4 regions of the Serratia sp. NFX21 genome follow, and region 4 is predicted to be linked to each of the others. Evidence: predicted binding sites of a transcription regulator. Region 4 holds the regulator's gene; each other region holds the start of a gene.

Region 1 (8,180 bases), 2.1 Mb from region 4:
GCCGGTCGAACGTCAACAGGGGCAGAAAGTCGCGGCGGGCAGTTTGTCGGTCGATCAGGCTGCGCAGATGAAGGTCATTTCCGAGCCGGGCAAAAACGCCATCGACCGCATTCTGCAACTGATTGAAGAAGCCGAAGAGCGCCGTGCGCCGATCGAACGTTTCCTCGACCGTTTCAGCCGTTACTACACCCCAGCCATTATGCTGCTGGCCATCGCGGTGATCCTGGTGCCACCGTTGCTGTATGCACAGCCCTGGGATGTCTGGATTTATCGCGGCCTGACTCTGCTGCTGATCGGTTGTCCTTGTGCGCTGGTGATCTCTACCCCGGCGGCGATCACCTCCGGGCTGGCAGCGGCTACCCGACGTGGTGCGTTGATTAAAGGCGGTGCCGCACTGGAACAATTGGGCCAGGTGCAAACCATCGCCTTCGATAAAACCGGTACGCTGACCGAAGGCAAGCCGACGGTAACCGATGTGCTGCCGCTCAACGGCATCAGCGAACAGCAGTTGCTGACGCTGGCCGCGGCCGTCGAGGCTGGCTCCCATCACCCACTGGCCCAGGCCATCATCAACCGCGCAGAACAGTATGGCGCGCCTCTGCCACTGGCACAGGGTCGCCGCGCGCTGGCAGGCGTTGGGGTAGAGGGCGTTATCGACGGCAAAACCCTGCTGATCAGTGCGCCGGCCAAGTTGGCCGCAGGCCTGCTCAATCAGCAGGCTGTCAATCAGGTAGAACAGCTGGAAAACGCCGGTAAAACGGCGGTGGTGGTGCTGGAAGACGGCGTGCCGATTGGCCTGTTGGCGCTGCGCGACACGCTGCGTAGCGATGCCAAACAGGCGATTGCCGAACTGAAAGCATTAGGGATCAACGGGGTGATGCTAACCGGTGACAACCCGCGTGCGGCGGCGGCGATTGCCACTGAGCTGGGGCTGGATTACCGTGCCGGGCTGCTACCGGAAGATAAAGTGCGTGCGGTGACCGAGCTGAGTGAACTGCGCCCAACGGCAATGATCGGCGACGGTATCAATGATGCACCGGCGATGAAAGCCTCCAGCATCGGTATCGCGATGGGCAGCGGCACCGACGTGGCACTGGAAACCGCCGATGCAGCGCTGACCCATAACCGGCTGGTGGGCGTGGCGGAAATGATCCGCATCTCACGCGCGACGCACGCCAATATTCGGCAGAACATCACCATTGCATTGGGGCTGAAAGGGGTATTTCTGATCACCACCCTGCTGGGGCTGACCGGCCTGTGGCTGGCGGTGCTGGCAGACTCCGGCGCCACCGCGCTGGTCACCGCCAATGCCCTGCGGCTGCTGAAGAAACGTCAATAATACCCTATGAAAACCACATCATGCGCCAGACTACAGGGCGCATGATGTGACGCATTTTATGCACTATTAACTGTAGGGTTTTACTATATTCTCGCGCACTTGCATGACGGGACCGTCAAGGATGCCCCACCCTTAAATGCCAAGAGCCTAAATATGAAAAACTTTAATTATACCTATCTGTTATTTGTTCCAATGACCCTGCTCTCTCCCCTGAGCTTTGCACAGCAGCCTGAAACCGACAGTACGCAACAATTGATTGACCAGGCCCAGCGCCCCCCATTTACCCAAGGGGTGCTACCCGCCGCCAGCCATACAGCAGTAACCGCCGAAAAATCCCAGCCCCAACCAGAGCATCGCCTGCTGCCCATTTGGGGCGATGAAGCTCGAGCTCGCGGCTATGACCTGCCGGAACCCTTTGGCATCGGCGTCAATTACATGAACATGCGGCAGAATATAGAAGTCGATAGCATCAACTTTACCGGCTTGGGTTGGGATACATTCAATCTGCCGTCAAATTTGTTCAAAATCGATGTGGGCAAAACCCGCGAACAGAGCAAAACGGAAACCATGCGTCTGGATACCTGGGTGCTGCCGTTCCTCAATGTTTACGGCATCGTCGGCCATACCAAAGGCAGTTCTTTGTCCCAGGTCTCCGTTGATGCCGATCCCAGCCAACATTCAGAAATGATGGAAAAAATCATCGCCAATGTCGTACACGGCATGAATAAGCAAGGGACACTGCGCGATCTGGATTTCAAACTTGATTTCAAGGGCACCACTTACGGCGCGGGTGCCACAATAGTCGGGGGATATGACAACTGGTTCGCCTCGGTCGATACCAACTACACCCGTACCAGTTTCGATATCCTCGACGGCCAGATTTCCGCGCTGACGGTGTCACCCCGCGTAGGTTACCGTTTCCTGGTGCCCGGTATCAGTGGGCAGAGTCATCTAAACCTCTGGGTCGGCACCATGTATCAGGACGTGCAACAAGAGTTCAAAGGCAGCCTGTCTGATCTAAGAATGCCGGCAGAACTGCAGTCGCTGATGGCCCTGGCCAATCAGAAAGGCGAAGGTCGTTTCGAGGTTAAGCAGCATCTGCAATCCCCATGGAATGTCCTGGTTGGCACGCAATATGAGATCACACGAAACTTCAACGTGTTAACCGAGTTTGGCTTTAGCCAACGCAACAGTTTCATGGTTTCCGGTGAATATCGCTTCTGATGGCGATATTTACCCGCAGTTTACCCCTGGCCTTGTTAGTCCTGTTGCCCGGTGTTGATGCCGCTTTATTGTCACGTCAGCAAGTAGATGAAATGTTGGCCCCTCTGGGGTCTGACAACCGTTTCGACAGCAGCAAAGCCATCGATTGGGGTGTCTTGCCTGGCCCATTTTATACTCCCGAACTCGGTCTTGGCCTCGGTACCGCTATCGTTGGGATCTATCGGCCGGACAGCCACGACAACGTCAGCCAAAATTCGACGCTGGCGTTAAAAGGCTTTGTCAGCTCGACGGGGGCCTTTGGTGTCGGTTTCCAAAACCACAGTTTTTTCGCTGACGACCAATGGCGTTTCTTCGCCGACGGCTCTCTCAATAATATGCCCACCTATTTCTGGGGCACCGGCTACCAGGCTGGGCATAACGAGGGGAACAAGGAAAAGTACACTCAACAGTCATTCCAGATAGCGCCACAGCTGTTGTACCGCATTGCCAGCGCTACCTACGCGGGGGTTGGCTGGGACTTTTCCTCAACCCACGCCAGCGATCCCGATGAGGGTGACAGCAGCCTGCTAAGGGCTCAAAACGCCGGTGTGTCCTCACTGAGTTCAGGAATCAGCGGTTCGCTGAGTTACGACACCCGTGATTTCGTTTCCAATGCCAGTCGGGGTCAGTTTTTTCGCCTGAGCGACACTTATTTTGCACCGGAGTTGGGCGGTGACAGCCGTTTCAATGCCGTTGAAGGCCAATACAATGCCTACCACAGTTTGAGTGCGAAAAGCGTGCTGGCGTTGGATGCCTTCAGCCGCCTGACCACTGGCGAGGTCCCCTGGGACAGGCTGTCTGAGCTGGGTGACGACCAACGAATGCGTGGCTATTATCAAGGCCGCTACCGCGACAGGAATGTGTTCAGTAGCCAGGTCGAATATCGTCGCAAGCTAAACTGGCGGCACGGGTACGTGCTGTGGGCCGGTGCCGGAACGCTAAGCAGCAGGGCCGGCGATCTGGGCCGTGGTCCCTGGTTGCCTACGCTGGGAGCGGGTTACCGTTTTGAATTCAAACCGAAAATGAACGTACGGCTCGATTTTGGCATCGGGCGTGGAAGCAGCGGATTTTACTTTCAGGTTGGGGAAGCTTTTTAATGCGTTCTGTTGCACTGCTATTTTTTCTGTTGTTGCCCCTCTCGCTGCCCGCCAAACCGTTGGAAACGCTGATCACTTCGCATCCCGTCGGTGAAAGCCAAATTGCCTGGCCGGTGGCCGCGCCACTGCCACCACCGGGAGGTTTGCGCCCCTGCTGCGCCTTTGGCTATAACCTCAAAGCGCAAGCTTGGGGTATTCCCGTGCCGTTTTATCAATTAGGTAACCTGGTGGATGCCGACCGGCTTGGCACCCATCACTATAACGACAGCGCTTTCAACGCCATCAGCAACTTGCTGGGCATTGGCAGTGAGCAATTGGGCTTGATCTACACCCACCGGGGAGGGTTTATCGATATCGCCCACGTCCGCGATACCGCCGACAATACCCTCTTCCTGTTCAGCCAACTGCTACCCCGATTGGGTCAGCAGTGGTATATCGACCTTAGCCCTGAGCTGGCAACGCGTCGCATACAGCTTAACGCCTTTAGCCCACCTCAGGATGCAGCACAGCGCTATACGCTGGCGGCCTATTTGGCAGGAGAGATCGCCTTTCAAATGGCGGCATGGCATGAGATTGCACAGTGGTATGGCTACCGTTCCGTGCCGGGATTTTCTGAGGAGGTCTCGGCTTTTTCGCCGGAAGATTTGTATTCCAATCTGCTGGGGGCACGGCTGGCGATCGATGCAATTTTGCAAGGGCAGGCGACGTCTCTCACTGCCTACAACAGCGCCATTGAGAGGCTGCTCCCTCAGGCTCTGCACCAGCTTGGCGCGGTATCCATCGCGGCGACCCAGCGGCAGTTTGACGGTATTGACGGCGACTGGTGGGACAGCCATCGCCGGGTGCCGGAGAAGTTTCTGGTGTTAAAACGGGATTACGCCACCGGAAGCAATCGCCTGCCTGCGCTGCCCCCGTTCGAGAAGACCGCCCCACAGCGCCTGACGTTACCGCTACAGCTTCAGGGGTTCAGTCTGGCCAGTCTGGGCGAGTTGCAACTCTGGCCGACGGATGACATGCGCCATCTTCCAGCACCCGCCCACTATTACCGCCCACAGGATTTCAATGGCCTGGCATTGCATGCTCGCGCAGAAGACGCACAGCAAATATTACAAAACGCCAGGCAAACAGGCGGTGATAAACGTCAAACGCCTTTGCGCAACAAATAGCGGTAAGGCGCAGTGTCGGTTTCCTGCGCCACCAGCGTGTGTTCCATAAAGCGGCAGAACCCCGGAATGTCACGGGTGGTAGCCGGATCGTCAGCGATGATCAGCAGAGTTTCACCGTTATCCATATGGCGCACGGTTTTGCGCACCATCATTACCGGTTCAGGACAACGCAGCCCCAGCGCATCAAGCGTCTGGTCGGCCTGGGCAAATAAGTCAGTCATGCAATTTTTCTCGGTCGAAAACGATCGGCGAACGCTCGCCACATCTCATTAGCGCATAGTTTACGCCGGTAGTTTTTCTGTGCAAGATGCGTTAACGTTTGCGTTAAATTTAACCATTGCATTGGTTGCGCAAACGCGTATCATGCGGCCGCGACGCTTATTTCTCGGCGCAGAAAAGACATTCTGGGTTCCCTCACCCCACTATTAAAAAGGCTACAACATGTATTCGTTTACTGCTCGGCAGCGCCTTACCGCGTTGGTCTGGCTATCGCTGTTCCATATTGTCATCATTACCTCCAGTAACTATCTGGTGCAGTTGCCGATGTCCATTTTCGGCTTTCATACCACCTGGGGTGCTTTTACCTTTCCGTTTATCTTCCTGGCAACCGATCTGACGGTGCGTATTTTCGGCGCTCCGCTGGCGCGACGCATCATTCTTTCGGTGATGGTACCGGCGTTGTTCATCTCTTACGTGATCTCCACCGTCACCTATCAGGGTGAATGGCAGGGCTTTGCCGCCTTGGGTAGCTTTAATCTGTTTGTCGCCCGTATCGCCGTCGCCAGCTTTATGGCTTATGTGCTCGGTCAGATCCTCGACGTCCACGTTTTCAATCGCCTGCGTCAGCGCAGCGCCTGGTGGGTCGCTCCTGCCGCCGCCATGTTCCTCGGTAACATCAGCGATACCCTGTCGTTCTTCTTTATTGCGTTCTACAAGAGCAGCGACGCCTTTATGGCTAACAACTGGGTTGAAATCGCGCTGGTGGATTACAGCTTCAAGGTAATGATCTGCTTGCTGTTCTTCCTGCCGATGTACGGCGTACTGCTGAATATGCTGCTTAAGCGCATTGCCGCCCGCCAGAACGACGGCAGCCTGCAACCCGGCTGACCCATGTTATTATTGGCGGCCAGCCCCCCCCGGAGGCCGCCATCACCATCCGCCATGACAACCTCTGCTTGCATTTCACCCTGGAATAGGTTGCGATACGTGAGAGAACCCCTACCTGAAAGGAAGAAGGAAGCCCAATGCGTAAAGTAGCAAAATTGATGGGTATCAGCCTGTTAGTGCTTGGCCTGGCGGCCTGTGACGGCGAAACCAAAGACACCAAGGCATCGGCAGGCGATGCCGCAGCCAGCGCCCCAGCCGGGCAACAGGTAAGCTTGCTGGATGGCAAGCTGGCGTTCACCCTGCCGGCGGGCATGGCGGACCAAAGCGGCAAGTTGGGTAATCAGGCGAACAACATGCACGTTTACGCCGACAGTACCGGCCAGCGTGCACTGATCGTGATCCTCGGCGATAAAACGGCCGACAGCCTGGAAACCCTGAGCAAGCGTCTGGAAGATACCCAGCGCTCGCGCGACGCCAACCTGCAGGTGATCACCAACAAAGCCATCGACGTTAACGGTGTTCCGCTGCGTCAGTTGGACAGCATCATCACCAGCGGCGGCGAGAAAGCCTACTCCTCTATCCTGATCGGCACGCTGGACAACAACATGCTGACCATTCAGGTGACGCTGCCGGCGGATAACCAGCAGCAGGCGCAGAGCGAGGCCGAAGGCATCATCAAAACGCTGAAACTGAAGCAATAAACTTTTCCGGGGCGCAGTTCACAACTGCTGCGCCCTTAAGCCAATGCCTGCGCCAGCAGAGTGATCGGATGTTCGCAGCGCTTGCTGGTCGACATCTCGATTTGCCATTTGCAGGTTTCGCAGTCAGTCACCACCAAATCCACCCCGCTCTCCTCTATCTGGCGGAACAGCGACGCACCAATGCCCTGCGATGTCTCATAGTTCTCCGATTTAAAACCATAGGTGCCGGCAATACCGCAGCACTGCGAGTCCAGCACCACCAGTTCCAGCCCCGGTATCTGCCGCAACAGCTCCAGCGTATAGGCGGTCCAGCCCATTTTTTCCATATGGCATGGCGTATGATAGGCCACCCGCAGCGGCGTGTGCTTCAACGGCAGCTGGCGCCCTTGATTGATCAGGCGGTACAGATAGCGCGTCGCCAGCTCCACCCGTTCACGCACCGCCGAGGTGTCCACGTCCAGCAGGTGCGGGTATTCATCACGCAGGGTAAAAGTACAGCTCGATGAGGTTGCCACGACCGGGATACCCCGCTCCAACACCGTCTCGTGCAGCGATTCGGCGTTCACTTTGGCCTGTTTCCTGGCCTGGGCGATAAAACCGTTGGCGATCAGCGGTACGCCGCAGCATTTCTCCCGCTTGAGCAACTGCACGCCGATGTCCATCGCATTAAAGACCTTGATCAGATCCTTGCCCAGTTGCGGATGGTTGTAATTAACGAAGCAGCCGTGGAAGAACGCGACCTGCTCGGCATAACGCCGTTGGGCCTGCGCCTGCTGACGGTACCAGCGGCGGAAGGTACCGAACGAGTATTTGGGCAGTTCGCGGCGATGATCAATCTTCAGCGCCTTGTCGAGCAGGGCACGCACCGGCTTAAGCCCGGTAGCGGCATTAACAATCGGCGCAAATGGCGTCGACAGCGAGCCCATGAGATCGGTATGGCTGAGGATAGCGTCACGCAGAGTGGGCTTGCTCTGGGCAAAGTCGGCGCGGGCGCGCTGAATGATGTCGCCGATTTTGACGTCGGACGGACAGGCCACCTCACAGCGTTTGCAGTTGGTGCAATATTTCAGCGCCTCATCATACAGCGCCGGATCTTTCAGTCGCAGGCGCTCACCGTCCGGCCCCGCCTGTTTTGGCCCCGGATAGAGCGGATTCACCTTGGCCACCGGACAATAGGTGGTACAGACGGTGCATTTGATGCAATTCTCAAAACTGTTGTCTTTATGCAGGCTCATGGACGCTCCTCCTGTGCCGCAATCTGTTGCGCGACGTACAGCGCCCCAATCAGCGAAACACCCGCACCGCAGCCCTGCTGCAGGGGATCATAGCCGCCGGTCACTGCGCCGATGGCATACAGGTTGCTCAATGGCTCCCCCTGCCTTAAGGCACGCAGTCGGTCATCGGTTCGTACCCCAAATTGCAAATAGGGTTGCGGAGCAAACAGATTGCGATCGCTCCAGTCTGCGCGATCCGCACGGCTGTCGACATCCAGCCCAAACACCGGTTC
Region 2 (8,180 bases), 1.6 Mb from region 4:
AGAACAGCCACTGCCAGTTATGCAAGCCGCCGACGTTTTCAAACAGCTTGAGGATCAAACCTGAAAGCGGGCTGCCGATGATCACCGACAGCGGCGTGACCAGAATAAACAGCCCCAGCGTGCGGGCGGAACGCCATGAAGGAAACCACAGGGTTAAATAGAACACGATGCCTGGGAAGAAACCGGCTTCGGCCACGCCGAGCAGAAAGCGCAATACGTAAAAGCTGGTGGGGGTGGTGACAAACATCATGGCCGCTGACAGTACTGCCCAGGTCGCCATGATGCGGGCTATCCAGAATCGTGGCCCAAAGCGTTGCATCAGCAGATTGCTGGGCAGCTCAAAAATAAAATAACCAATAAAGAAGATACCGGCGCCCAGCCCATAGACGGTATCGCTGAAGTTCAAAGCATCCTGCATATGCAGCTTGGCGAACCCGACGTTAACGCGGTCCAGGTAAGCGAAGAAATAACACAGGATCAAAAAAGGGATCAGGCGGCGTGTGATCTTACCGTAGACCTGCGTTTCAGCGGCTTGCTTCACCGTCTGCTTTTCCGTCGTCAACTTCATGAGCGGTTCCTCAGATTTATTAGTCGGGTTATACCGGCGTATTCAAGGAGCGAACATCAGCCTTCGGCTGCGGTGATTTGCCGATGTGGCGCAGGGCAACACCGTTCATCAGGTTTTTTTCGATGTGTTCGAGCGAGATATTCTTGGTTTCTGGCACCAGCCATAACGTCAGCAAGATACAGAACAGGTTGAGCCCAGCGTAAAGCCAGAAAGTACCGGCACTGCCGACGGTGTCGATCAGCGTCAGGAAGGTAGCGCCGATGATCATATTGGCCATCCAGTTGGCCATGGTGGAGCAGGTAACGCCAAAATCGCGTCCGGCCAGCGGCTGGATCTCGGAGCACAATACCCAAATCAAGGGGCCTGCACTCATGGCAAAGCCGGTGATGAAAATCAGCAGCACCATAACCGCTGCGTATTGTTCTGCTGGATTGCTGATGCCGGTGTGGAACATATAACCCAGGGTGCCCATGCAAATGGCCATCACACCGAAACCCAGCTTGAGCATTGGCTTGCGTCCCCAACGATCGACCAGCGCGATAGCGATAAAGGTAGCCAGCACGTTGGTCAACCCGGCGATCACGGTGCACCACATTTGTTCGCTGGTGGTGGAGAAGCCGGCGATTTCAAAGATCTTCGGTGCGTAGTACATGATTATCGTCATGCCGGTGAACTGCTGCATAAATTGCAGCAAGATGCCAAGACAGGTGGAACGGCGGAAGTTGGCATTGTGGCGAAACAGTTGCCAGCCGCGTTGCTTCATTTGCAGACTTTCACGGATTTGGTCCAGTTCCACGCGGGCTTCATCATCCGAGTTACGTAGCAGCATGAGCACCTTTGAGGCCAGCTCGCTGCGGCCTTTCATGGCTAACCAGCGCGGACTTTCCGGCAGCGTCACCACGCCAATAAACAGGATGATGGCGGGGAATGTGATAATACCCAGCATCCAGCGCCAGTGACCTCCGGCGCTGAAGGCGGTGTCAGACAGGAAGGCCGCCAGAATGCCGATAGTAATCATCAATTGATAAAGCGAGATCATGCTGCCGCGAATTTGTTCCGGGGCGATTTCCGACAGGTACAGTGGTGCAGTGAATGACGCTACGCCGACGGCTAAACCCAGAATAAAGCGCGAAATAACCAACACTTCGAGATTAAGGGCAATGGCGCAACCGACAGAGCCGACGACAAACAACACGGCGCTCAACAACAGGCTTTTTTTACGGCCAAGGCGGGAAGACATCGGCCCGCTGCCCAGTGCCCCGAGTGCGGCACCGAGCATCATAATGCTGACCACGATTTCCTGCTGTTGGCTGGACAGGCTGAATTCGTGGGCCAGGAACGGCAACGCACCGGCGATTACCCCCATATCCAGGCCAAACAGCAGCCCTGCTAAGGCGGCGAGAAAGCAAACCTGCAGGGTTTGCCGGTTAGTTTTGGCGGGAACAGCGTTTTTTTTCATAACAACACCTTTTTATTCAATGCGTTATATTTTTATGCGGAAAGCGCTGGCACCGAACTGTCGGTGAAGCCCGCCCCAGAAGTAAGCCGTTCAGTTATTATTCATTCAGGTAATACAAAGTTATCAATCTTGTAATACAAGAATGCTAGAGACAAAAGCACTCGGGAACTGTGAGATTGATCGAAATTACAGCAAAGGAGGGTTTTTAGAGGATATGAGCGAACATTTCTGGCTGTTTATGCCAATTATTCTTTCTGGCCGCGTTGAGCAGAATGACACGCATGCATTGGCGCGCATTCTCCACCTGCTTGAAGCGGATAGCCTCCAGCAGCTGTTGGTGTTCTTCTACGGCTTTTTGGGCCAGGCGTACGTCCTCTTCCAGCGTTTGCTGAAAAGAGAGGGCCATTGCGGCGGACAGCGCACTGCCTAATGAATGTAAAAAGGGGTTATGGCTGGCCCCCAGTAAAGCGAGATGAAATGCCATATCGCCCTGTTCGAACAGTTCGCGGCTGGCTTGTTGCTGCCCTTGCGCCATCAACTTGCAGGCATCTTCGAGCGCCGCTAAATCATGACCGGTGGCATTAACCGCCGCCAGCGCGGCGATATTGGGTTCAAAGATCAAACGAGTGATCATTAGCTGTTCAATCAACAACGGATCGAGGCTGTCTTCTGCCAGCCAGGCCAGAACATCGGTATCCAAAAAGCTCCACTGCTGGCGTGAGTTAACCGTACTGCGCTTCTTGGCCTGGATGGAAATCAGCCCTTTTGCGGCCAGCACCTGCAAGGCATTGCGTACCGAGGTGCGTGAAACCTCGTACTGCTGTGCCAGCTCATTTTCCCCCGGCAACGACAGCCCGGGCGGCAAATCGCCTCTGATGATGCGGCGTGCCAAATCTTGCGTCAGGGTTTCCGATAGGGTCGTGGGTGCGGTTTTCATCCGTGGCTCTCAGGCAATAAAGCGGCAGTTACGCCATATACTAAGCTAAGCGGCTGATTGGTGGTACCCATGCCGGTTTTAGTGAATGAAATGAGGGTTTTTTCCTGCGATGTTTAGCCATTGAAATTGCATGATTATGTACAATCGGCAACAGACACTTTTAGGTCAATTGTTAACCCATTGACAGCATTGCTGATGAAATACGAGAGATATCATAATTTTCTAATTATGAAATGAATCCTCTGGCGGTGATAGGGCGAGGCAGTTACCCTGAACCGATAGCCTAATGGGATAGGCGTCAAATCAACAAGAGAGCAAGTATGACTGATTCATTAATCCGCATCGCGGTTGCGGGTTCCGGCGGCCGTATGGGCCGTCAATTGATCCAGGCGGTACAGCAGGCACCGGGCGTGGTGCTGGGGGCAGCGATATCGCGGCCAGGTTCAAGCCTGATCGGTACCGACGCCGGTGAACTGGCGGGCGTTGGCGCGCTGGGCGTGACCGTTAGCGACAGTCTGGAAAAGGTGGTCGATGATTTCGATATTCTGATCGACTTCACCCGCCCGGAAAGCACCCTGGCCTATCTGGCTTTCTGCGTCGAGCATAAAAAAGCCATGGTGATTGGCACTACCGGCTTTGATGACGCCGGTAAAGACGCCATCCGTGCCGCCGGGCAGCAGATTGGGATCGTCTTTGCCGCCAACTTCAGCGTCGGCGTCAATCTGGTGCTGAAACTGTTGGAAAAAGCCGCACAGGTGATGGGCGACTATACCGATATCGAGATTATTGAAGCGCACCATCGCCATAAAGTGGATGCCCCTTCGGGCACGGCGTTGGCAATGGGTGAGGCTATCGCTGGCGCACTGGGGCGCGATCTTAAAGAGTGCGCGGTGTATGCGCGTGAAGGTTATACCGGTGAACGCGATCCGAAGAGCATTGGCTTTGCCACTGTTCGTGCAGGCGATATCGTGGGTGAGCATACCGCCATGTTTGCCGACATTGGCGAGCGGGTTGAGATCACCCATAAAGCCTCCAGCCGGATGACTTTTGCCAGCGGGGCGGTACGGGCGGCATCATGGTTGCATAACCGTGATAAAGGGATGTTTGATATGCGAAACGTGCTCAATTTAGACCAGTTATAATTGATTTATATACCATCGTGATGTGGTTGTATTGATCATAATGCTATGATTAATGGACAATAATTTTATTGTCCTTTTTTTTAACACATAAAACATGAGTTATGCGTTTATTTGTTTTTGTAGTTGCTATTTTTGTATGTTTTTATGTGTTTTTTAACCAGGATCTCCTGATGGTGATGTTTTTTTCCCTGGATTTGGCCTTCATCATCGCGCTTTTTTGTCATTCGTCCCCGCAACCGTTTACCAACCCGAGTTTAGCGGTGTTTTTATGGCTGCTAACCCTATTAAACGTCGAGAAGTGCAAAAATAAGAGAAAAAATGGCGCTTTGGGTAGACAAGCGGAGCTCTCATCATTAGAATGCGCCCAATTTGCCAAAAATTGACCTTGAGGGCGGTTTTTGCATTGATTTAGATCGCGATATCTGAATTAATATGCAAATATTGTGATTGATTATTCCTTGGAGGGTGTTTTGATTAAGTCAGCGCTATTGGTTCTCGAAGACGGAACCCAATTCCACGGTCGGGCCATCGGGGCAGAGGGTACGGCAGTAGGAGAAGTGGTCTTCAATACGTCGATGACCGGTTATCAAGAAATCCTCACTGATCCTTCCTACTCCCGCCAGATCGTTACTCTTACTTATCCTCATATCGGCAATGTCGGCACCAATGCTGCTGACGAAGAATCCTCCGCAGTACACGCCCAAGGCCTCGTCATTCGCGACCTCCCACTGATTGCCAGCAACTACCGCAACGAAGAAGGCCTGTCTGACTACCTGAAGCGTCATAACATCGTGGCGATCGCCGATATTGATACCCGCAAGCTGACCCGTCTGCTGCGTGAGAAGGGTGCACAGAACGGTTGCATCATTGCTGCCGATACCCCGGATGCAGCCCTGGCCTTGGCCAAGGCCAAAGGTTTCCCGGGCCTGAAAGGCATGGATCTGGCGAAAGAAGTGACCACCCAGGAAGCTTACAGCTGGCAGCAAGGCAGCTGGACGCTGGAAGGCGAACTGCCGGAAGCCAAAGCGGCCTCCGAACTGCCGTTCCACGTGGTGGCTTACGATTTCGGCGCCAAGCGCAACATCCTGCGCATGCTGGTGGATCGCGGCTGCCGCCTGACGGTAGTGCCGGCACAGACCCCGGCAGATGAAGTGTTGAAGATGGATCCGGACGGCATTTTCCTGTCCAACGGCCCGGGTGACCCGGAGCCTTGTGATTACGCCATCACCGCCATCAAGCAGTTCCTGGAAACCGACATTCCGGTGTTTGGCATCTGCCTCGGCCACCAGTTGCTGGCACTGGCCAGCGGCGCGAAAACCGTGAAGATGAAGCTCGGCCACCACGGCGGCAACCACCCGGTAAAAGACCTGGATAAGGACTGCGTCATGATCACCGCGCAGAACCATGGTTTTGCCGTGGACGAAAATAACCTGCCGGCGGAACTGCGCGTAACGCACAAATCCTTGTTTGACCATACGGTGCAGGGCATTCACCGCACCGACAAGGCGGCGTTCAGCTTCCAGGGCCACCCTGAAGCCAGCCCGGGCCCACACGATGCCGCGCCGCTGTTCGATCACTTTATCGAACTGATCGAGACTTACCGTTCTAACGCCAAATAATCAGGAGCAGTAAAAATGCCAAAACGTACAGACATAAAAAGCATCCTGATCCTCGGCGCTGGCCCGATTGTTATCGGCCAGGCGTGTGAGTTCGACTACTCGGGTGCTCAGGCGTGTAAAGCGCTGCGCGAAGAGGGTTACCGCGTTATTTTGGTGAACTCCAACCCGGCCACTATCATGACTGACCCGGAAATGGCCGATGCGACCTACATCGAGCCGATTCACTGGAAAGTAGTACGCAAAATCATCGAAAAAGAGCGCCCGGATGCCGTGCTGCCGACCATGGGCGGCCAGACCGCACTGAACTGTGCGCTGGAGCTGGAACGTCAGGGCGTGCTGGCCGAATTTGGCGTGACCATGATTGGCGCCACCGCTGACGCGATCGATAAAGCCGAAGACCGTCGCCGTTTCGACGTGGCGATGAAAAAAATCGGCCTGGACACCGCGCGCTCCGGTATCGCGCACAATATGGAAGAAGCGCTGGCGGTTGCCGCTGACGTTGGCTTCCCGTGCATCATCCGTCCTTCCTTTACCATGGGCGGCAGCGGCGGCGGCATCGCTTATAACCGCGAAGAGTTCGAAGAGATCTGCGAACGCGGCCTGGACTTGTCACCGACCAAAGAGCTGCTGATTGACGAGTCGCTGATTGGCTGGAAAGAGTACGAGATGGAGGTGGTGCGCGATAAAAATGATAACTGCATCATCGTCTGCTCGATTGAAAACTTCGACGCCATGGGCATCCATACCGGTGACTCTATCACCGTGGCCCCGGCGCAGACGCTGACCGACAAAGAATACCAAATCATGCGTAACGCCTCGATGGCGGTGCTGCGTGAAATCGGCGTGGAAACCGGCGGCTCCAACGTGCAGTTCTCGGTTAACCCGAAAACCGGCCGCCTGATCGTTATTGAAATGAACCCGCGCGTGTCCCGCTCTTCGGCGCTGGCATCGAAAGCAACCGGCTTCCCGATTGCCAAAATCGCCGCCAAACTGGCGGTGGGCTATACCCTCGACGAACTGATGAACGACATCACCGGTGGCCGTACGCCGGCCTCGTTTGAACCGTCCATCGACTACGTGGTAACCAAAATTCCTCGTTTCAACTTCGAGAAATTTGCCGGCGCCAACGACCGTCTGACCACCCAAATGAAATCCGTCGGCGAAGTGATGGCGATTGGCCGCACCCAGCAAGAGTCGCTGCAAAAAGCGCTGCGCGGCCTGGAAGTGGGCGCCACCGGTTTTGACCCTAAAGTGAGCCTGGACGACCCGGAAGCGCTGACCAAAATTCGCCGCGAGCTGAAAGATGCCGGTTCTGACCGCATTTGGTACATCGCCGATGCCTTCCGCGCCGGTCTGTCGGTGGACGGCGTTTTCAACCTGACCAACGTTGACCGCTGGTTCCTGGTGCAGATTGAAGAGCTGGTGCGCCTGGAAGAGCAGGTGGCCGAAACCGGCATCAACGGTTTAACGCAAGAATTCCTGCGCACCCTGAAGCGTAAAGGCTTCGCCGATGCGCGTCTGGCTACCCTGGCCGGCGTTGCCGAAAGCGAAATCCGCAAGCTGCGCCACGGTTATGGGCTGCACCCGGTGTACAAGCGTGTGGATACCTGCGCGGCGGAATTCGCCACCGACACCGCTTACATGTACTCCACCTATGAAGAAGAGTGCGAGTCTAATCCGACCAATGACCGTCCGAAAATCATGGTGTTGGGCGGTGGTCCGAACCGTATCGGCCAGGGCATCGAGTTCGACTACTGCTGCGTACACGCCTCGCTGGCGCTGCGCGAAGACGGTTACGAGACCATTATGGTCAACTGTAACCCGGAAACCGTGTCTACCGACTACGACACTTCCGACCGTCTGTACTTCGAGCCGGTCACGCTGGAAGACGTGCTGGAAATCGTGCGTATCGAGAAGCCGAAAGGCGTGATCGTGCAGTACGGTGGCCAGACCCCGCTGAAGCTGGCGCGTGAGCTGGAAGCCGCAGGCGTGCCGATTATCGGTACCAGCCCGGATGCGATTGACCGTGCGGAAGACCGCGAGCGTTTCCAACAGGCGGTACAGCGTCTTGGCCTGAAACAGCCGGCCAACGCCACCGTCGCCACCATAGAACAGGCGGTAGAGAAAGCGGCCGGTATCGGTTACCCGCTGGTGGTTCGTCCTTCCTACGTACTGGGCGGCCGCGCGATGGAAATCGTCTACGACGACATCGACCTGCGCCGTTACTTCCAGAACGCGGTCAGCGTCTCTAACGACGCGCCAGTGCTGCTGGACCGCTTCCTGGATGACGCGGTAGAAGTCGACGTCGATGCGATTTGCGACGGCGAGCGGGTGCTGATTGGCGGCATCATGGAACACATCGAACAGGCGGGCGTGCATTCCGGTGACTCCGCTTGCTCACTGCCGGCCTACACCCTGAGCAAAGAGATCCAGGACGTGATGCGTCAGCAGGTTG
Region 3 (8,180 bases), 2.4 Mb from region 4:
GCTGGAATAAGAGATGTTAATCTTTGCTGACCAACCTGGATTACATCCCCTGCTTTTAGTAAGTTTATTCCATCTACAAAATTAGAGACTTGCCAGGCTACATAGGCAAATTGAGCCTGATGGGCAATGCCCAATACGCCAAAGTCGTTGTCTTTTCCGGCCATAATACCCAGAGACATCGTATCGTGATAACGAGAGGCTGCAATATCTTCGCCGATTGAGAAAATGGCTCTTGGCAGGTCTATATGATCGTTATTCCAACGTCCGTTTTCGTTGGACATCACCGTTACCCCTTCACCTTTAGCGCCAGGATAATGCTTGTGTGCATTTAACGCATTGACGCCCCCCAGAGCATAACCGGTTCGCTGTTCATCCGGTGATTTAAGATAATCTTGCATATCGACAAAGGAGGGAACGTGGCGGGTGTTGCGCTCGGGTAATGAAGGTTTATTATCGTCTAATGAGAAATGGCGAAGCTCTCCAGATGCGCTGACGTATTCATCCATGGATGCTGGTTTGGCTGCAGGATAAATAACATCGATATCTTTATCATTTTCAAACATTCTGACGATATTGTTTATGTATTCGACATCGTTGGATTTTTCGTCAGGAATTTTCACCACAAAATACTTGTTTAAGCCATTAGCATTGCCGGCACGGCCAATCAGTGAGCTGCGTTGGGTCTCCTTAAACAGCTTTTCAAACCTCATCTCAATCCCGTCACTGCCGTACAGCGACAGGCTTTGCCCGCCATTCCTGCTTTGTATGCCTTCGCCTATATCCTTCAGACCCTGGTCACTTAATTTAATCACGACTGACGAGTAATCGATGTTTTCGCCGGCATAAAAGTCCGCCTTGGCCATGCCATTAACTGAATAGATAGCAAGTAGGGTAAGAAGTAATGACTTTCTCATAATAGCCTCTAATTTTTTCTTTATATAAGAACTCAGGCAGGGGTATATTTATAAATAATGAAAATTAAATAGATTGTCCCCTGACGGCTAGAAATTTAAAAGGAGACAAATATATACGTTAATTTTTACATTGCTTTTATTAAGAAATATAAAAATTCATGTTTTTTATTATTAATATGGAAATTATATCAATGGTAAGTAGGGCGTCATAATGCCACTGACATTATCTCTGTGCTGTTAATATGGGTTATTTTAAGGTGAGTAAGGGTATTTAAGATGGGGTTTTCAGCTTATATCGGTTATTGGGCGGCACACCACGCTAAATCACGCGGGTAGGCCGCCCCTTTCCATCAAGGCAGTTGTTGTTCCAGTGTTTGCCCGTTTTTGCTGGTGGCCTGCAGCCGGCCCTGCAAAGAAGCCTTAAACGGCCCGTCGCTGTTCAGTAGACCTTTCAACTGTAATTGCAGGTTACCGTCACCTTCCAGTGGTACCTGCTGCCATCCCCATTGTTGCAGGGTGTTCACCGGTACGGAGCGCCCGTTGAGCGACAGCGTAAAGGGTTTACCCGGCAGTTGCTCGATGGTGGCTTTGGCTTCCAGCAATCCCTGCGGCATAAAGGCACTGAGATCGGTGACGTTGATCTGCCCGTCATTGGCGTTCAGCGCCAACGATGGGCGGCGAACGTCTATCTTGTTGAAGGTGGCTTCGCTGCCATTGAGGTTCAGCGTACCGGACCAGATGCCCCATTGGTGGTCGCGTGCCAGCAGCAGGTTACTGCCGTAGCCGTCCAGCGCGGTTACCTGGAAAGGGAAGGCCGGGTTGATATCGATGATCAGGTTGCGGTTGGTGGTCAGCTTGTTGACGTATACCTCCGCCAACCAGTGTGGCAGCGTTTGTAGCCACAGCCCGCGCCAGTTGCTCGGCAAGGTGTATTCCAACGCGGCGACCGCCACCTCATCGAGTTGCAGTCGGTTATTGGCGCGCAGCCAGTTGCCGGAAGTGCGCAACAGCCCGCCTTCCCAGCGGGTGGTGAACTGTTGAATGGCAATGCCGGCCGGCGAGAGGCGCATATTCATGATTGGGTCAATCAGGTGGAAGCCGCCGTTGATCAAATCGCTGGCGTTGAAGTTCAGCGAACCGTCCGGACTGCTCCAGTCGCCCTGCTGGAAGGTGACGTTTTGCAGCGACAGATCGAGATCGTTGAATGCCCATTCTTTGCCTTCCAGCCGCGCATCGATCAGATCAAAACGTTTGAGTGTGATCGGCGGCAGGGCAGTAAAGCGCTGCCAGAACTGTTCCAGCGTCAGTGGTGTCTGCATACGTACGCCACTCAGCCGCAGGCGTTCTACCTGCCAACTGCCATTGGCGGCGCGGGTGGCTACGCCAGTCAAATCACCTTGCGCCAGATCGGCGCCGAAGTTGCTGAGCAGCAACTGGTTTTGTTTGAGTTCGCCCTGTACCAATACCTGAGAGGCGGGGATGCCGTTCAGCGTCATGGAACCGGCGCTGAACTGGAATTGATGGTTCTCACCCAAGGGATGACCGGCTTTCGGTTGCCATGGCGTAATACCGGCATTGACCCGTTGCGCATTGAGCTGCCAGATTTCATCGTTGACTTGCAGTGCCATATTGCTCAGTTGCAGCACATCGGCCTGAATCGGCAATACAGCATTTTGCTGAGGTAGCTTAAGCGTACCGTCTCGTAGCGTTACGCTATGGAAATAACGCGGCTCGGTAAGTTGGCGCAGGCTGAGGCCTAAATCCAGTCGCTTGGCGACCAGCGAGGGTGGCTGATTCTTTGTCGCTAATTGAACGTCTTCCAGGCTGATTTGACCCGGCTGGTCCCACGAGTGCGAGATCTTCGCTACCGACAGGCGATATTCACTGTTATCGCTGATCCAGCGGCTCAAGTAGCCCGCGGCCCAACGGGTTTGCCCAATGACGTACAACAGCGCAATGGCAAGCACTACCAGCAGCAGCAACGTCAGCAACAGTTTCCCGATAAATTTCATCGTCTACATCCGCGTCGGTCAAAAAAGATACCCTGTTTATGCCGCAATTGGCCGGGCATCTCAAGTGCAATGGTCTGATAGGCAATAAAAAAACGGCCGCGAGCGGCCGTTTGACTGTCAGCGTGGCCGATTATGGCTTTTCGTGTTCGTGTGGGAACACCAGGTTCAGCACGATAGCGGTGATACCCCCGGCAGCAATGCCTGAGGAGAGCAGGGTTTTCAGCCAGTCCGGAGCGAACTGCAGGATCAGCGGCTGTTGCGACACGCCCATACCCACCGCCAGAGACAGCGCCATGATCATGATTGCGCGGCGATTCAGTCGTTCGCGAGACACGATACGCACGCCAGATGCGGCGATGGTGCCGAACATCACCAGGGTTGCACCGCCCAGAACCGGTTCGGGAATATGTTGCACGAAACCGGCCACCGCCGGGAACAGCCCCAGTACGATCAGCATCAGCGCCACCACGAAACCGACATAGCGGCTGGCAACGCCGGTCAGTTGGATCACGCCATTGTTCTGACCAAAGCAGGAGTTGGGGAAGGTGTTGAATACTGCCGACAGCATCGAGTTCAGGCCGTTAGCCAACACGCCGCCCTTCAGACGCTTCATATACAGCGGACCGCTGACCGGCTGTTCCGACACGTCCGAGGTGGCGGTGATATCGCCGATGGTTTCCAGTGAGGTGACCATAAAGATCAACATCAGAGGTAACAGCAGGTTCCAGTCAAAGCCCAGACCGTAATAGAGCGGCGTTGGGATGACGATGGCTGCCGTCTCGAGAGCCGGTTGGCTTTGCGGCAACATATCCATGGCCCAGGCCAGCAGATAGCCGACCGCCATGGCAATCACCAGTGAGGCAACGCGCAGGTAGGGGTTGCGCTGACGGTTAAGCAGAATGATGACCAATAATACCGCACCGGCCAGCAGCAGGTTTTTAGGGGCGCCGAAGCTGCCCCCGTTCATCGCGGCATAACCGCCGCCGATGGAGGTCAGCCCGACCTGGATCAGCGATAAACCGATAATCATCACCACAATGCCGGAGACCAGCGGGGTGATAATACGGCGTGCCAGATGAAGGACGCGCGACAACAGGATTTCGGTGCAGGAGGCGACCATTAGCGTGCCAAACAGCGCTGCCATCATGGTCGGCACGTCGGCACCGCCGTTTTTCAGCGCCAGACCGCCCATAATCAGCGGTGAGACAAAGTTAAAGCTGGTGCCCTGAATGGACAGCAGGCCAGAACCGACCGGTCCCCAGGTTTTAATTTGCAGGATCGAGGCCAGACCGGAGGCAAACAGCGACATGCTGATAATGTGCTGAGTATCTTGTGCCGGTAACCCTAACGCCTGACAAATCAACAGCGCCGGGGTGATCACCGCAACAAACATTGCCAACAGGTGCTGACCGGCGGCAAACAGCGTTTGCGGCAGAGGTGGGCGGTCTTCCAGGCGATAAATCAGCTCGCTGTTAGGGGGGGTGGCAGTGGTTTTTTGCGCGGCATCGAGCTCGGCGGATGGCATGGTCATGGTGTGGCATTTCCAGAAACGGCAAAGCAGGCATTTTAATGATTTGACCCACAAAAGCAAACGGTTGCGCGTTAAAGTTATGTTAGCTTTATCGCCGGTTATGTCGCATTTTCATTCATTTTTTCTTGTGTTATCAGCGTTTTTTACTTCTAATCCCGCACTCATCAAGTTTTAAAAACTAAGCGGTTTTCTATAACTTATTATTTCTTAATTGGATCTTTCCCCTTACATGGAGTACCTGGATGTTTCATCTTGATACTTATGGCACGTTAGTCGCGGCAACATTGGTTTTGCTCCTCGGGGGCAAATGTGTCACCAGCATTCCCCTGTTGAGAAAATACACTATCCCCGCCCCTGTCGCCGGTGGTTTGCTGGTGGCGCTCCTGTTGTTAGCCTTGAAAAAGCTGGTTAACTGGGAAATCAGCTTCGATATGTCGCTAAAAGACCCGTTGATGCTGGCCTTCTTCGCCACCATCGGTCTGAATGCCAACCTGGCGCGATTGCGTGCGGGCGGCAAGGCATTAATGGTGTTCCTGTTTGTGGTGCTGGGCCTGCTGCTGGTGCAGAACGCCATCGGCATCGGCATGGCAAAAATGCTGGGTCTGGATCCGCTGATGGGTCTGATTGCCGGCTCCATCACCTTGTCCGGTGGCCATGGCACCGGGGCGGCCTGGAGCAAGCTGTTTATTGAACGCTACGGGTTTGAAAACGCCACGGAAGTGGCGATGGCCTGCGCCACCTTCGGGCTGGTACTGGGTGGCCTGATCGGCGGCCCGGTTGCGCGTTATCTGGTGAAACACTCGTCCACGCCGGAAGGCACGCCGGATGACAGCGTCCAGCCAAGCGGTTTTGAAAAGCCGGAGAGCGGTCGTTTGATCACCTCGCTGGTCATGATTGAAACCATCGCCATGATCGCCATCTGTCTGAGTCTGGGGCAGCTTATCGCCGGCCTGTTGAATGGTACGGTGTTTGAACTGCCAAACTTCGTCTGCGTGCTGTTTGTTGGCGTGATCCTCAGCAACACCCTGGCCTTTACCGGCTTTTATACCGTGTTTGAACGCGCGGTATCGGTGCTGGGTAACGTCAGCCTGTCACTGTTCCTGGCCATGGCGTTGATGAGCCTGCGGCTATGGGAACTGGCTTCGTTGGCGCTGCCGATGTTGGCGATCCTGGCGGTGCAAACGCTGGTGATGGCGCTGTACGCGATTTTCGTCACCTACCGGGTGATGGGCAAAAACTACGATGCGGCGGTTCTGGCCGCTGGCCACTGTGGCTTCGGCATGGGCGCGACGCCAACGGCGATTGCCAATATGCAGGCGATTACCGATCGCTTCGGCCCATCGCACCTGGCGTTTCTGGTGGTGCCGATGGTGGGGGCGTTCTTTATTGATATCGCCAACGCGATTGTGATTAAGCTGTATCTGCTGTTGCCGGTGTTCCCGGCGATAGGTTGATTAGCAGATAGCAATAAACCAGAAGGGCGCCGATTGGCGCCCTTTGTTTTGGCAGGGAATTAGGCGTTTGAGTAACGCGCTTTTTCCGGTAACCAGCGTTCAATCAGGGCGTGGGCATGTTGCGGGTATTGCTGATGGATATGACGAGCGACGCGTTGTACTTCCGGGATCATCGCCTGATCGCGTAGTAAATCGGCTACCTTAAACTCGGCGCTGCCGGTTTGGCGTGTGCCAAGCAGCTCCCCGGGGCCACGGATCTCCAGATCCTGCTGGGCAATGACGAAGCCGTCATTGCTGTCACGCAGCACCTGCAGCCGCTTCTGTGCGGTTTTGCTCAGTGGCGTTTTGTACAGCAACACGCAATGTGACGCCACGGCACCACGGCCCACGCGGCCACGCAGCTGATGCAACTGTGCCAGTCCTAACCGCTCTGGGTTTTCGATGATCATCAGGCTGGCATTCGGCACGTCGACACCGACTTCGATCACCGTCGTCGCCACCAACAGCTGGAGCTCGCCTTGTTTAAAGGCCTGCATCACCGCCTGCTTCTCTTGCGCTTTCATTCGGCCATGTATCAACGCGACTTTCAGCTCCGGCAGCGCGGTTTTCAGTTCTTCCCAGGTGGCTTCTGCGGCCTGGGCTTCGAGTAGTTCAGACTCTTCGATCAGCGTACAAACCCAATATGCTTGCCGGCCTTCTTCCAGGCAGGCGCTTTTCACCCGCTGGATTATATCGGCGCGTCGGGTATCGGGTATCGCGACGGTAGTGACCGGCGTTCTGCCCGGGGGCAGCTCGTCGATCACCGAGGTGTCGAGATCGGCATAGGCGGTCATTGCCAGCGTGCGTGGGATGGGCGTGGCGGTCATGATCAACTGATGGGCATGGAAGCCTTGCTCCTCCCCCTTTTCCCACAGTGCCAGTCGCTGGTGGACGCCAAAACGGTGCTGTTCGTCGATGATCACCAGTGCCAGGCCGGAAAATTTCACCTGTTCCTGGAAGATGGCGTGCGTGCCGACCACCATCGACACCTGACCACTGGCAATAGCCTCTTGCTGTGCGATACGCGCCTTGCCTTTTTGCTTGCCGGCCAGCCAGCCAACTTCTAATCCCAGCGGTTCAAACCACTGGCGGAAATTGTTGGCATGCTGTTCGGCCAGCAGTTCCGTAGGCGCCATCAATGCCACCTGCTTGCCGTGGGCGATAGCGCGTAGCGCGGCCAGTGCAGCCACCAGCGTTTTACCGGAGCCGACGTCGCCCTGTACCAGGCGCATCATCGGGAAGCCTTTTTGCATATCGGCTTCTATATCGGCCACCACGCGGTCTTGGGCGCCGGTCGGTGTAAAGGGTAACTGGGCGAGAAATTGTGTTTTAAGCCGATCATCCGGCATCAGAGGCAGCGCCTGATAGCTCTGAGCGCCGGCGCGTACCGCCAGCATACTGAGGTTATGCGCCAGCAGCTCTTCCATGATCAGTCGTTTTTGCGCCGGGTGTTTGCCCTGTTCCAAATCAACCAGCTGGATATCCGGCGGCGGGCGGTGCAGGGTATGCAATGCCTGTGGCAGACTCATCAAACCACCGCTCAGTTCCGACGGCAGCAGTTCGGTGATGGCGCAGGTATCCAACAGTTCCAGAGCCTGATCGGTCAGTTTGCGCAGCGTAGCCTGCCGGATACCTTCAGTCGTTGGGTAGACCGGGGTCAGTGATTCTTGCAGCTCAACCTCGCTGCTTTCTCCCTGAATGCGGTATTCCGGGTGAATAATTTCTGCGCCGTGATTGCCGCGTTTGACTTCACCATAGGCGGTTACGCGACGGCCGGTTGCCAGGCTGTTTTTCATCGCCGCATTGAAGTTGAAGAAGCGCATGGTGAGCAGGCCGGTACCGTCACTGATCTGGCAGGTCAGCATACGTCGACGGCCAAAACTGATGTCCGTACGCAGTACTTCACCTTCCACCGTGGCAAAAATGCCCGGCTGCAGGTCGTTTATTGGATAGAGGCGGGTGCGGTCTTCGTAGCGCAGTGGCAGGTGCAGCAGCAAATCCTGAATGGTTTCCAGGCCAATTTTGGCCAGTTTTTCCGCCTGGCTGGCACCCACGCCGGAAAGTGTGGTGAGTGGGACAGCATCCAGCAGGCGGCCTTTCATTTGCGTACCGTCGCTTGCATGGCTGCCCACCATTCGGCATCGGCGACCACCTGGCCCTGTTCATCAATGTGCGGACGCGGCAGCCTTTTGCGTTTGGCGACGTTGGCCAGCACCGGATAACCACCTTC
Region 4 (8,180 bases):
CACAGCCCCAACTGCAGGGTGTTTTGCAGCGCTGCGGCTTTGCCTGTGCCTTCCGGGAACGGGGTTAACGCATTCGCCACTACGATTGGGTAGCTGGCACCGTTGACCAGCGCCATCACGCAGAACGGGATCAGCAGCGTGGTGAGCGTTGGCTCGGTCAGCGTGGCAACCAGATATAACGCCACCATGCTGATGCCATAAGCTACCAGCAGCCACGGCAGTAAGGTGTTGCCATTAATGCGATTTAACGCGGTGCGGCAGCCATAACCCCCTAACAGGAAGGCCAGGGTCTGCGGCACATAGCTCAGGCCGATATCATTTGGGCTGTACCCCATATCGCCAAGAATAAAGGGTGAACCGGTCAGCCAGGCGAAGAAGCCGGCTGAGCAGGCGGCAAAGATGGTAACGCTGCCGCTGAACACCGGGGATTTAAGCAGTTGCCAGAAGGTCAGGCTGTTTTTCTTTTCTGCGGAAGGCAAGGGTTTGGCGTTTTCTTTCAACAGCAGAGTCGGCAGCAGGAGAATGATGGTAATGCCCAGCAGCACGGCAAAAATGGCACGCCAACCCATGTGGTTCAACAGCCAGGCTCCGACCAACGGCGCCAGCGCTGGTGAAAGTGCCACCAACGGCATAATGGTAGCGAAGACCCGGTTGGCCTTGCCTTCACGGTAGCGGTCAATCACCAGTGCCTGCCAGGTAACGGCGGCGGAACAGACGCCAATGGCCTGGATGAAACGCAGTGACCACAGTTGAACGGCATTTTGTACCCACAGCATGCCCAGGCAACCCAGGGCAAACAGCGCCAGGCCAATCAGCAACACCGGTTTACGGCCGAGGCGGTCGGAAAGTGGCCCCCAGAGCAATTGAGCAAAGGCGAAGCCGGCCAGGAAGATACTCAGGCTGGCGCTGATCGCCCCGGCGGAAATTTGCAGGTCTTGCTGCATTATGCCAAAGGCGGGCAGGTACATGTCGGTGGCCAGGTAACCCAGCATACTCAGGCCGGCAAGATAGAACATAAAACCAAAGGAATTTCGCATGGTATTTCTCATTAATATTTTATTGTCGCAGGTTTTTAGCGCCGGCAAGTGTATCCGGCTGGATCTCTGCTTGTGAAACGGTAATATTTGCGAGGTGCTGTTAAAAAAATTGAAGGCAGGGTTATGTGGTCTGAATATTCTCTCGATGTGGTAGATGCGGTCGCCCGCACCGGCAGCTTCAGCGCAGCGGCGCATGAGCTGCACCGAGTGCCCTCGGCGGTCAGTTATACCGTGCGGCAATTGGAACAATGGCTGGCGGTTCCGCTGTTTGAACGGCGTCATCGTGACGTGGAACTGACCCCGGCCGGCGTGGTGTTTGTGCAGGAGGCACGCAGTGTCATCAAAAAAATGCTCGACACCCGCCGCCAGTGTCAACAGGTGGCTAACGGTTGGCGTGGCCAACTGAAAATTGCGGTAGACATCATTGTTAAACCCCAGCGCTGCCGCCAACTGGTTCTGGACTTCTATCGCCATTTCCCCGACGTAGAACTGATGGTCCAACCTGAGGTGTTTAACGGCGTCTGGGATGCGCTGGTGGACGGGCGTGCTGATATGGCTATTGGGGCGACGCGTGCGGTGCCGGTCGGGGGCGGGTTTGCCTTTCGCGATATGGGCGACATGCGCTGGCTGTGCGTGGTCAGTCCGCAGCATCCGCTGGCGATGATGGATGGCCTGTTGAATGATGAGCAACTGCGGCCTTTCCCGTCGCTGTGTCTGGAAGATACCTCGCGCAACCTGCCCAAGCGGGTCACCTGGACACTGGACAACCAACGGCGGCTGGTGGTGCCGGACTGGGCCTCGGCGCTGGATTGTCTGTGTGCCGGCCTGTGCGTTGGCATGATGCCGGCGCATCAGGCCTTGCCATTGGTGCAGCGTGGGGAACTGGTAGCGTTGCAGCTGCAGCAGCCGTTTCCGGCCAGCCCCTGTTGTCTGACCTGGCAGCAGAATACGCCATCACCGGCGATGGCCTGGCTGTTGGATTACCTGGGGGACAGTGAAACGCTGAATCAGGAATGGCTAAGCGAAGTGGTGCCGGAAACCACAGCGGCTTCCGGCATTAGCAATTAGCGGCGGTAATCGATGAATGGGCCGTCAGCGACCGAACGACGCTCAATCAGTTTCGGATGCACTTCAATCACCTGCGACTCTTCACGCTTGCTGATAATACGGTCCAGCAACATGGTGAACGCCATTTCACCCAAACGCTCTTTGGGTTGATGAATGGTGGTCAGTGCCGGGGTGAAATAGCGGGCGTTACGCACGTTATCGTAGCCAATCACCGAAATGTCTTGTGGCACCCGCAGCCCAAGTTCGTCGGCGGCGCAGATCGCGCCCATCGCCATGATGTCGCCGCCGCAGAATACCGCGGTCGGGCGATGTTTTTGCGACAGGATCTGGTGCATGGCCTTGTAGCCGGATTCCGGCTCAAAGTCACCCTGAACAATCCACTCGTCACGTACTTCAATATTGGCTTCTTCCATGGCTTTTAAAAAGCCCTGATGGCGGCCGCCACCGGTATTGCGCGACAGTTGGCCTGGAATGGCTCCAATATCGCGGTGACCGCGTTCAATCAGATAACGCCCGGCCAGATAGCCGCCGGCGAAGGCGTTATCAATGATGCTATCGGTAAAATCACCGCGGGCCGCGCCCCAGTCCATCACAACCATTGGGATGTTGCGGTAGTCTTCCAGCATGCCGAGCAATTGGTCTGGATATTCCGAACACATCACCAGCAGACCATCAACACGCTTTTGCGCCAGCATCGCCAGATAGGCCCGCTGTTTGTCCAGATTGTTGTGCGAGTTACATAAAATCAGCGTATAGCCTTTGCTGTAGCAGCTGTTTTCTACCGCCTCGATCACTTCGGCAAAGTAGGGGGCTTCGCTGGAGGTGGCCAGCAGGCCAATCGATTTGGTGTGATTGACCTTCAGGCTGCGCGCTACGGCGCTGGGTGAGTAATGCAGCTCTTTAATCGCAGCGCCAACGGCCGCTTTTGTCTCTTCGGCGACGAAACGAGTCTTATTGATGACGTGCGAAACGGTGGTGGTGGAAACGCCAGCGCGTTTGGCCACATCTTTAATCGTTGCCATGTAAAGAATGACTCCTGAACTCACATGTTGCAGTATGTAAGTGTGATGTTAATCGTTTGCCTGCGTAGATCCTTCTCCAAAGAAGCGAAAACTGAGTTTTTAGTGTGTTGAAGTCGTCAGCGCTTGGTCAGGAGGGGCATTTTGCCGGTACACAGTTGTGAACTGCGAATTTTGTCCCATATTGAGCCAAAGTGGAAGAGGTAATCGGTATAATAAACCGGGAAATGATAACAAGATTTTATTGTTCAACTGTGTGAAAATGGTTTGACGCATTAATTGTGTGCCTTTTACCCTTGGGAAACCCAATCTGAAAAGGAGTTGTAATGGATACCGATCTGAAAATGTCACTGTTCACCACCGTTTGTGCGCTGGCCGTGATTATTGCTTTCAGCTTCACCGCTGCTTTGAACTGATCCCCTCAAGTAAAACAGGCGCAGCCCGCTGCGCCTGATTGTTTTTCCCCGCGTTACGCCAGGTTCTTTTCCACAAATGCCCAGTTAACCAGTGCCCAGAAGTTTTCCAGGTAGGCAGGTCGTGCGTTGCGGTAATCGATGTAATAGGCGTGTTCCCAAACGTCGACGGTCAGCAGCGGTTTATCATCACCGGTTAGCGGTGTCGCTGCGTTCGAGGTGTTAACAATCGCCAGCGAACCCTCCGGTTTTTTCACCAGCCAGGTCCAGCCTGCGCCAAAGTTTTTCACTGCGGCGTCGCTGAATTGCTGTTTAAATTCGGCGAAAGAACCAAATGCCTGATTAATCGCCACGGCCAGTTTACCTTCAGGCTCACCGCCGCCCTGTGGCGACAGACAGTGCCAATAGAAAGTGTGGTTCCATACCTGAGCGGCATTATTGAAGATGCCGCCGTCAGAGGCCTTAACGATCTCTTCGAGGGACAACCCTTCAAACTTGCTGCCTTTCAGCAGATTGTTCAGGTTCACCACGTAGGCGTTGTGATGCTTGCCATAATGGTATTCCAGAGTTTCTGCGGAAATGTGCGGTTCGAGGGCGTTTTTTTCATAAGGTAATGCAGGAAGTTCGAACGACATTGCTTTCTCCTTGTACAGTGCCAGTCCACCGTCGTAACAACGGGTATTAGATTGACCTGTTTTTATTGTGGGTATTTAGCTTAGCAATTTTCGCGATGAATTACAGGGGGAACGGGCAAGGGATTGGCTATGACTACGAGGTTTGGGGAAACGATCAGGGGAGAGCGGCTGACAGTGCCAGCCGCAAGGGAGTTTATCGAATGGTTTTTGGCGTGACTACCCGGCGTGCGCCGATGTAGTGGTTTTGCCAGTAGTCGTTATCGAGCTGGCTGATGCGGATTTCTTCACCGGTACGCGGGGACTGAATGAATTTGCCGTTACCCAAATAAACCCCAACATGGTCGGCCACGCCGCGGTTGTTAATGCGGAAGAACACCAGATCGCCGCTTTCCAGCTCACTCTTCTTGATCGGCGCTGCGTCACGCAGGTGATACATCTCGTTGGCGGTACGCGGCATTTTAATTTTAACGATGTCTTTATAGGCGTAATAAATCAGACCGCTACAGTCAAAGCCGGTTCTTGGCGAGGAGCCACCCCAGCGATAAGGTTTACCCATTTGATCCATCAGCTTGGCCATCGCGGTTTGCTTGGCATGCTGGTAGCGTTTTTTGTGCGCAGGGCTGAGCTTCAGTGGTTTTTCGTCAGCCACCAATTTGGCGGTTGCCATACCGGTTTCACGATGGCGCCCATAGCCTTTTTTATAGCCCTTCTTCGGCGGGGTCACTTTAATTTTGGCTATTTTATGAGTTTTGTTTTTCGATTTTGTGCTAACGATCTTTTTAGCGGTTTTTTCTGTTTTGGCTTTGGAGACCTTGGCGGTTTTCTGCGGAGTAGTGACTTTTACTTTTTTGCTGCTGGCCTTAACCGCTTTCTTTTTCTTGCGGTCATCCGGCCGGGCTTCGTTTACGTGGCTCTTGCGCTGCTCAGCGGCAACACGTGCCTGTGGCGCTGCATGCGCCAGATTAAAGAATAGCTGTGTAAACAACAGCACAAAAAGCGTAAGAATTAAACGCATGTCGACGTTACCAACCTTGGCCCCGGAACAGATATCGAATGAGTGACAGTATTCCCGAATTTCGCCATATAAAACAGCGAAGAACTCATAAATGATAATCCATATTGTGAGAAAACGTTAATAGCATTTTTTTTGCCGAAAAATCAAACTGTTGATGTATAAAAAACCAACAATGACCGCCAGGGAATTTATTAAGGTGCACTTTTTGACAGGAAATATATTAGTGAAATGGCCGGATTAAAAATGTTATTCTGAGCATATGTTTTGACCGGAAAGGCCCTGCCGGTGAGACGCGACTGACAACGGGGGAATGCCCTTGCAAAAGATGGCGTTTTCTTGCAACTGTTCCAGCCGCTACAATAGCCAGTGTGATGCATGTTGTAGCCATGAGATTTGGCTTGAGGAAGCAATATAATGACGACGACGATTGAAAAAATTCAGCACCAGATCACTGAGAACCCAATTCTGCTGTACATGAAAGGTTCACCGAAATTGCCAAACTGCGGTTTCTCGGCGCAAGCCGTGCAGGCACTGTCTGCCTGTGGCGAACGCTTTGCTTACGTTGATATTCTGCAGAACCCGGACATCCGTTCCGAGTTGCCGAAATACGCCAACTGGCCGACCTTCCCGCAGCTGTGGGTAGACGGTGAGCTGGTCGGCGGCTGTGATATCATCATGGAAATGTATCAGCGCGGCGAATTGCAGCAGCTGATCAAAGAAACGGCAGAGAAGTACAAACAGCAGGAAGACCAGCAGCCATAATCGGCTCGGTTTTATTGTTGGAAGTCATCGGGCGGTGCCAGCTAATACTGGGCCGCCCGATTTTTTTCTTAGTCGGTATTCGTGACCGCCAGCGGCCAACCGCCAAGGCGTTTCCAGCGGTTAACCAGCTCGCAGAACAGCTGAGCGGTTTGCTCGGTGTCATACAGCGCTGAATGGGCCTGGGCACTATCGAAGGGAATATCGGCGGCAATGCAGGCTTTGGCCAGTACCGTTTGTCCCAACACCAGTCCGCTTAACGCCGCGGTGTCAAAGGTGGCGAAAGGATGGAAAGGATTGCGTTTCAGGCTGGCACGCTCGGCGGCAGCCATCAGGAAACTGTGATCAAAATTGGCGTTATGCGCCACAATTATCGCCCGGTTACAGCCGCGATCCTTAATGCCCTTGCGCACCGCTTTAAAAATAGCGTGCAGTGCATCGTATTCACTGACCGCACCGCGCAGGGGATTACTCGGATCTATGCCGTTAAAAGCCAGCGCTTCGGGTTGCAGGTTGGCACCTTCAAAAGGCTCCACGTGAAAATGCAGGGTTTCGTCCTGCTGCAACCAGCCGTCTTCATCCATTTTTAACGTAACGGCGGCAATCTCCAGCAGCGCGTCAGTTTTGGCATTAAATCCGGCAGTTTCTATATCTATCACTACGGGGTAAAACCCACGAAAACGGCCACTCAGGGCGTTAAGATCACTTTTTTCGGCCATCAGTTTCTTATCTTCATCGAATGCAGCGCGCATTATGGCAAATTTTGCGCCCGGTTGCAGGCGGTAATCACGCGGGAAAAAACAAGGGCGCAGTAAGCGCCCCTGGTTGACCTTAGTGGCCGAGGCCGTGGCCGGCGTGTTTGTTTTCGATCAGTTCGATTTTATAACCGTCCGGATCTTCAACAAAGGCGATAACCGTGGTGCCGCCCTTGACCGGGCCGGCTTCGCGAGTGACCTTGCCGCCGGCATTACGAATGCTGTCACAGGTTGCGGCGACATCATCCACACCCAGTGCCAGGTGGCCGAATGCGGTGCCCATTTCGTAGCTGTCGGTGCCCCAGTTATAGGTCAGTTCAATCACCGCACCTTCGCTTTCATCGGTATAGCCTACAAACGCCAGTGAGTACTTGTATTCCGGGTTCTCGCTGGTACGCAGCAAGCGCATGCCTAATACCTTGGTATAGAAGTCGATGGAGCGTTGCAGGTCACCGACGCGGATCATGGTATGGAGTAAGCGCATAATTCCTCTGATTGGATGTGCCGTTGCCAATGGCGGATGGATTGAAGCAAATCCAGTATAGCGTTGCCGCATAAGGGATTTCAATGTATGCCACGGCAGGGAGCATTACTACATCAGTGACGTTGTCACTCATTGGTTCGGCAGGGTAACACAACCGCACACTTTGTCGCCGTGTGGCGGGTGGAAATAGGTACTATAACCACTGCAAGGGATGGCGCGTCACGATAACGTTGTTGCGTCCGGATTGGGCGGGATTAATTTATAAATTTGGATCTGGTTAATATGACTTTTTTCAGTACGAGAACATCGCGTTTGCCGAAGGAGCCGATCAATGGATGAAATGCTAATTCTGGTGGATGCTGATGATAATGCCATTGGCTCCCAAAGCAAAACGCAGGTACACCAACAGGGGTTACTGCACCGGGCATTTTCAATTTTTATCTTTGATAGCCAGGGCCGCCTGCTGTTGCAACAGCGGGCATTCAGTAAGTATCACTCGGCCGGGCTATGGACCAACAGTTGCTGTGGCCACCCGCGCTGGGGTGAGTCAACGCTGGCCGCGGCTCAGCGCCGCCTGCAGGAAGAGATGGGGTTCAGCACTGAGTTACAACAAGTTTCCAGCTTTACCTATCAGGCTGCGGTACCCGGCGATTTAATTGAGCACGAATTCGATCATATCTACGTCGGGTTATTTGACGGCAAGCCGCAGGGGGCGCCTGAAGAGGCCCATAGTTGGTCGTGGACTGATATTCAGCAATTAACGGATGAAACAACGCGCAATCCTGAAAAGTTTACCGTTTGGTTTCTGACAATAATGAAGGATCTTGGCGCCAATGAAATGGAACGTTGGGCAAGGTTGGCTGCGAGTTAACTGACAGGTTTCCCGCTAAATGGCAAAAAGCCCGCCGGCATTGGCATACCGGCGGGCTTTGCTGTTTTACTTACAGCGTTGGGTAGTCGGTGTAGCCTTCAGCACCACCACCGTAGAAAGTTTC

Evidence for each region. The regulator PurR, encoded in region 4, represses purine synthesis genes. The targets are predictions, from matches to a motif close to CANGCAAACGTTTGCNTG.
Region 1: a site for PurR is predicted at 5,174-5,191, ahead of tusA (sulfurtransferase TusA). Genes of this name have one in related genera too.
Region 2: a site for PurR is predicted at 4,336-4,353, ahead of carA (glutamine-hydrolyzing carbamoyl-phosphate synthase small subunit). Genes of this name have one in related genera too.
Region 3: a site for PurR is predicted at 4,511-4,528, ahead of ACNT1W_RS01830 (nucleobase:cation symporter-2 family protein). Genes of this name have one in related genera too.

The regions. Positions count from the first base shown of each region.
Region 1 is NZ_CP183196.1:687,958-696,137, reverse strand. It holds gene ACNT1W_RS03235 (zinc/cadmium/mercury/lead-transporting ATPase) at 1-1,339, shown strand, start outside; gene ACNT1W_RS03230 (hypothetical protein) at 1,493-2,563, shown strand; gene ACNT1W_RS03225 (BamA/TamA family outer membrane protein) at 2,563-3,699, shown strand; gene ACNT1W_RS03220 (DUF4056 domain-containing protein) at 3,699-4,865, shown strand; gene tusA (sulfurtransferase TusA) at 4,841-5,086, opposite strand; gene ACNT1W_RS03210 (7-cyano-7-deazaguanine/7-aminomethyl-7-deazaguanine transporter) at 5,307-5,972, shown strand; gene ACNT1W_RS03205 (DcrB family lipoprotein) at 6,110-6,673, shown strand; gene glpC (anaerobic glycerol-3-phosphate dehydrogenase subunit GlpC) at 6,709-7,908, opposite strand; gene glpB (glycerol-3-phosphate dehydrogenase subunit GlpB) at 7,905-8,180, opposite strand, start outside.
Region 2 is NZ_CP183196.1:1,165,156-1,173,335, forward strand. It holds gene ACNT1W_RS05450 (MFS transporter) at 1-568, opposite strand, end outside; gene ACNT1W_RS05455 (sugar porter family MFS transporter) at 597-2,027, opposite strand; gene ACNT1W_RS05460 (FadR/GntR family transcriptional regulator) at 2,233-2,964, opposite strand; gene dapB (4-hydroxy-tetrahydrodipicolinate reductase) at 3,285-4,106, shown strand; gene carA (glutamine-hydrolyzing carbamoyl-phosphate synthase small subunit) at 4,577-5,725, shown strand; gene carB (carbamoyl-phosphate synthase large subunit) at 5,741-8,180, shown strand, end outside.
Region 3 is NZ_CP183196.1:381,798-389,977, reverse strand. It holds gene ACNT1W_RS01840 (S8 family serine peptidase) at 1-914, opposite strand, end outside; gene ACNT1W_RS01835 (AsmA family protein) at 1,265-2,926, opposite strand; gene ACNT1W_RS01830 (nucleobase:cation symporter-2 family protein) at 3,057-4,457, opposite strand; gene gltS (sodium/glutamate symporter) at 4,700-5,911, shown strand; gene recG (ATP-dependent DNA helicase RecG) at 5,971-8,052, opposite strand; gene trmH (tRNA (guanosine(18)-2'-O)-methyltransferase TrmH) at 8,049-8,180, opposite strand, start outside.
Region 4 is NZ_CP183196.1:2,785,470-2,793,649, forward strand. It holds gene punC (purine nucleoside transporter PunC) at 1-1,037, opposite strand, end outside; gene punR (DNA-binding transcriptional activator PunR) at 1,161-2,105, shown strand; gene purR (HTH-type transcriptional repressor PurR) at 2,102-3,127, opposite strand; gene ACNT1W_RS13260 (YnhF family membrane protein) at 3,451-3,540, shown strand; gene sodB (superoxide dismutase [Fe]) at 3,594-4,172, opposite strand; gene ACNT1W_RS13270 (C40 family peptidase) at 4,366-5,187, opposite strand; gene ACNT1W_RS13275 (Grx4 family monothiol glutaredoxin) at 5,602-5,949, shown strand; gene rnt (ribonuclease T) at 6,018-6,698, opposite strand; gene gloA (lactoylglutathione lyase) at 6,778-7,185, opposite strand; gene idi (isopentenyl-diphosphate Delta-isomerase) at 7,517-8,056, shown strand; gene ACNT1W_RS13295 (alkene reductase) at 8,127-8,180, opposite strand, start outside.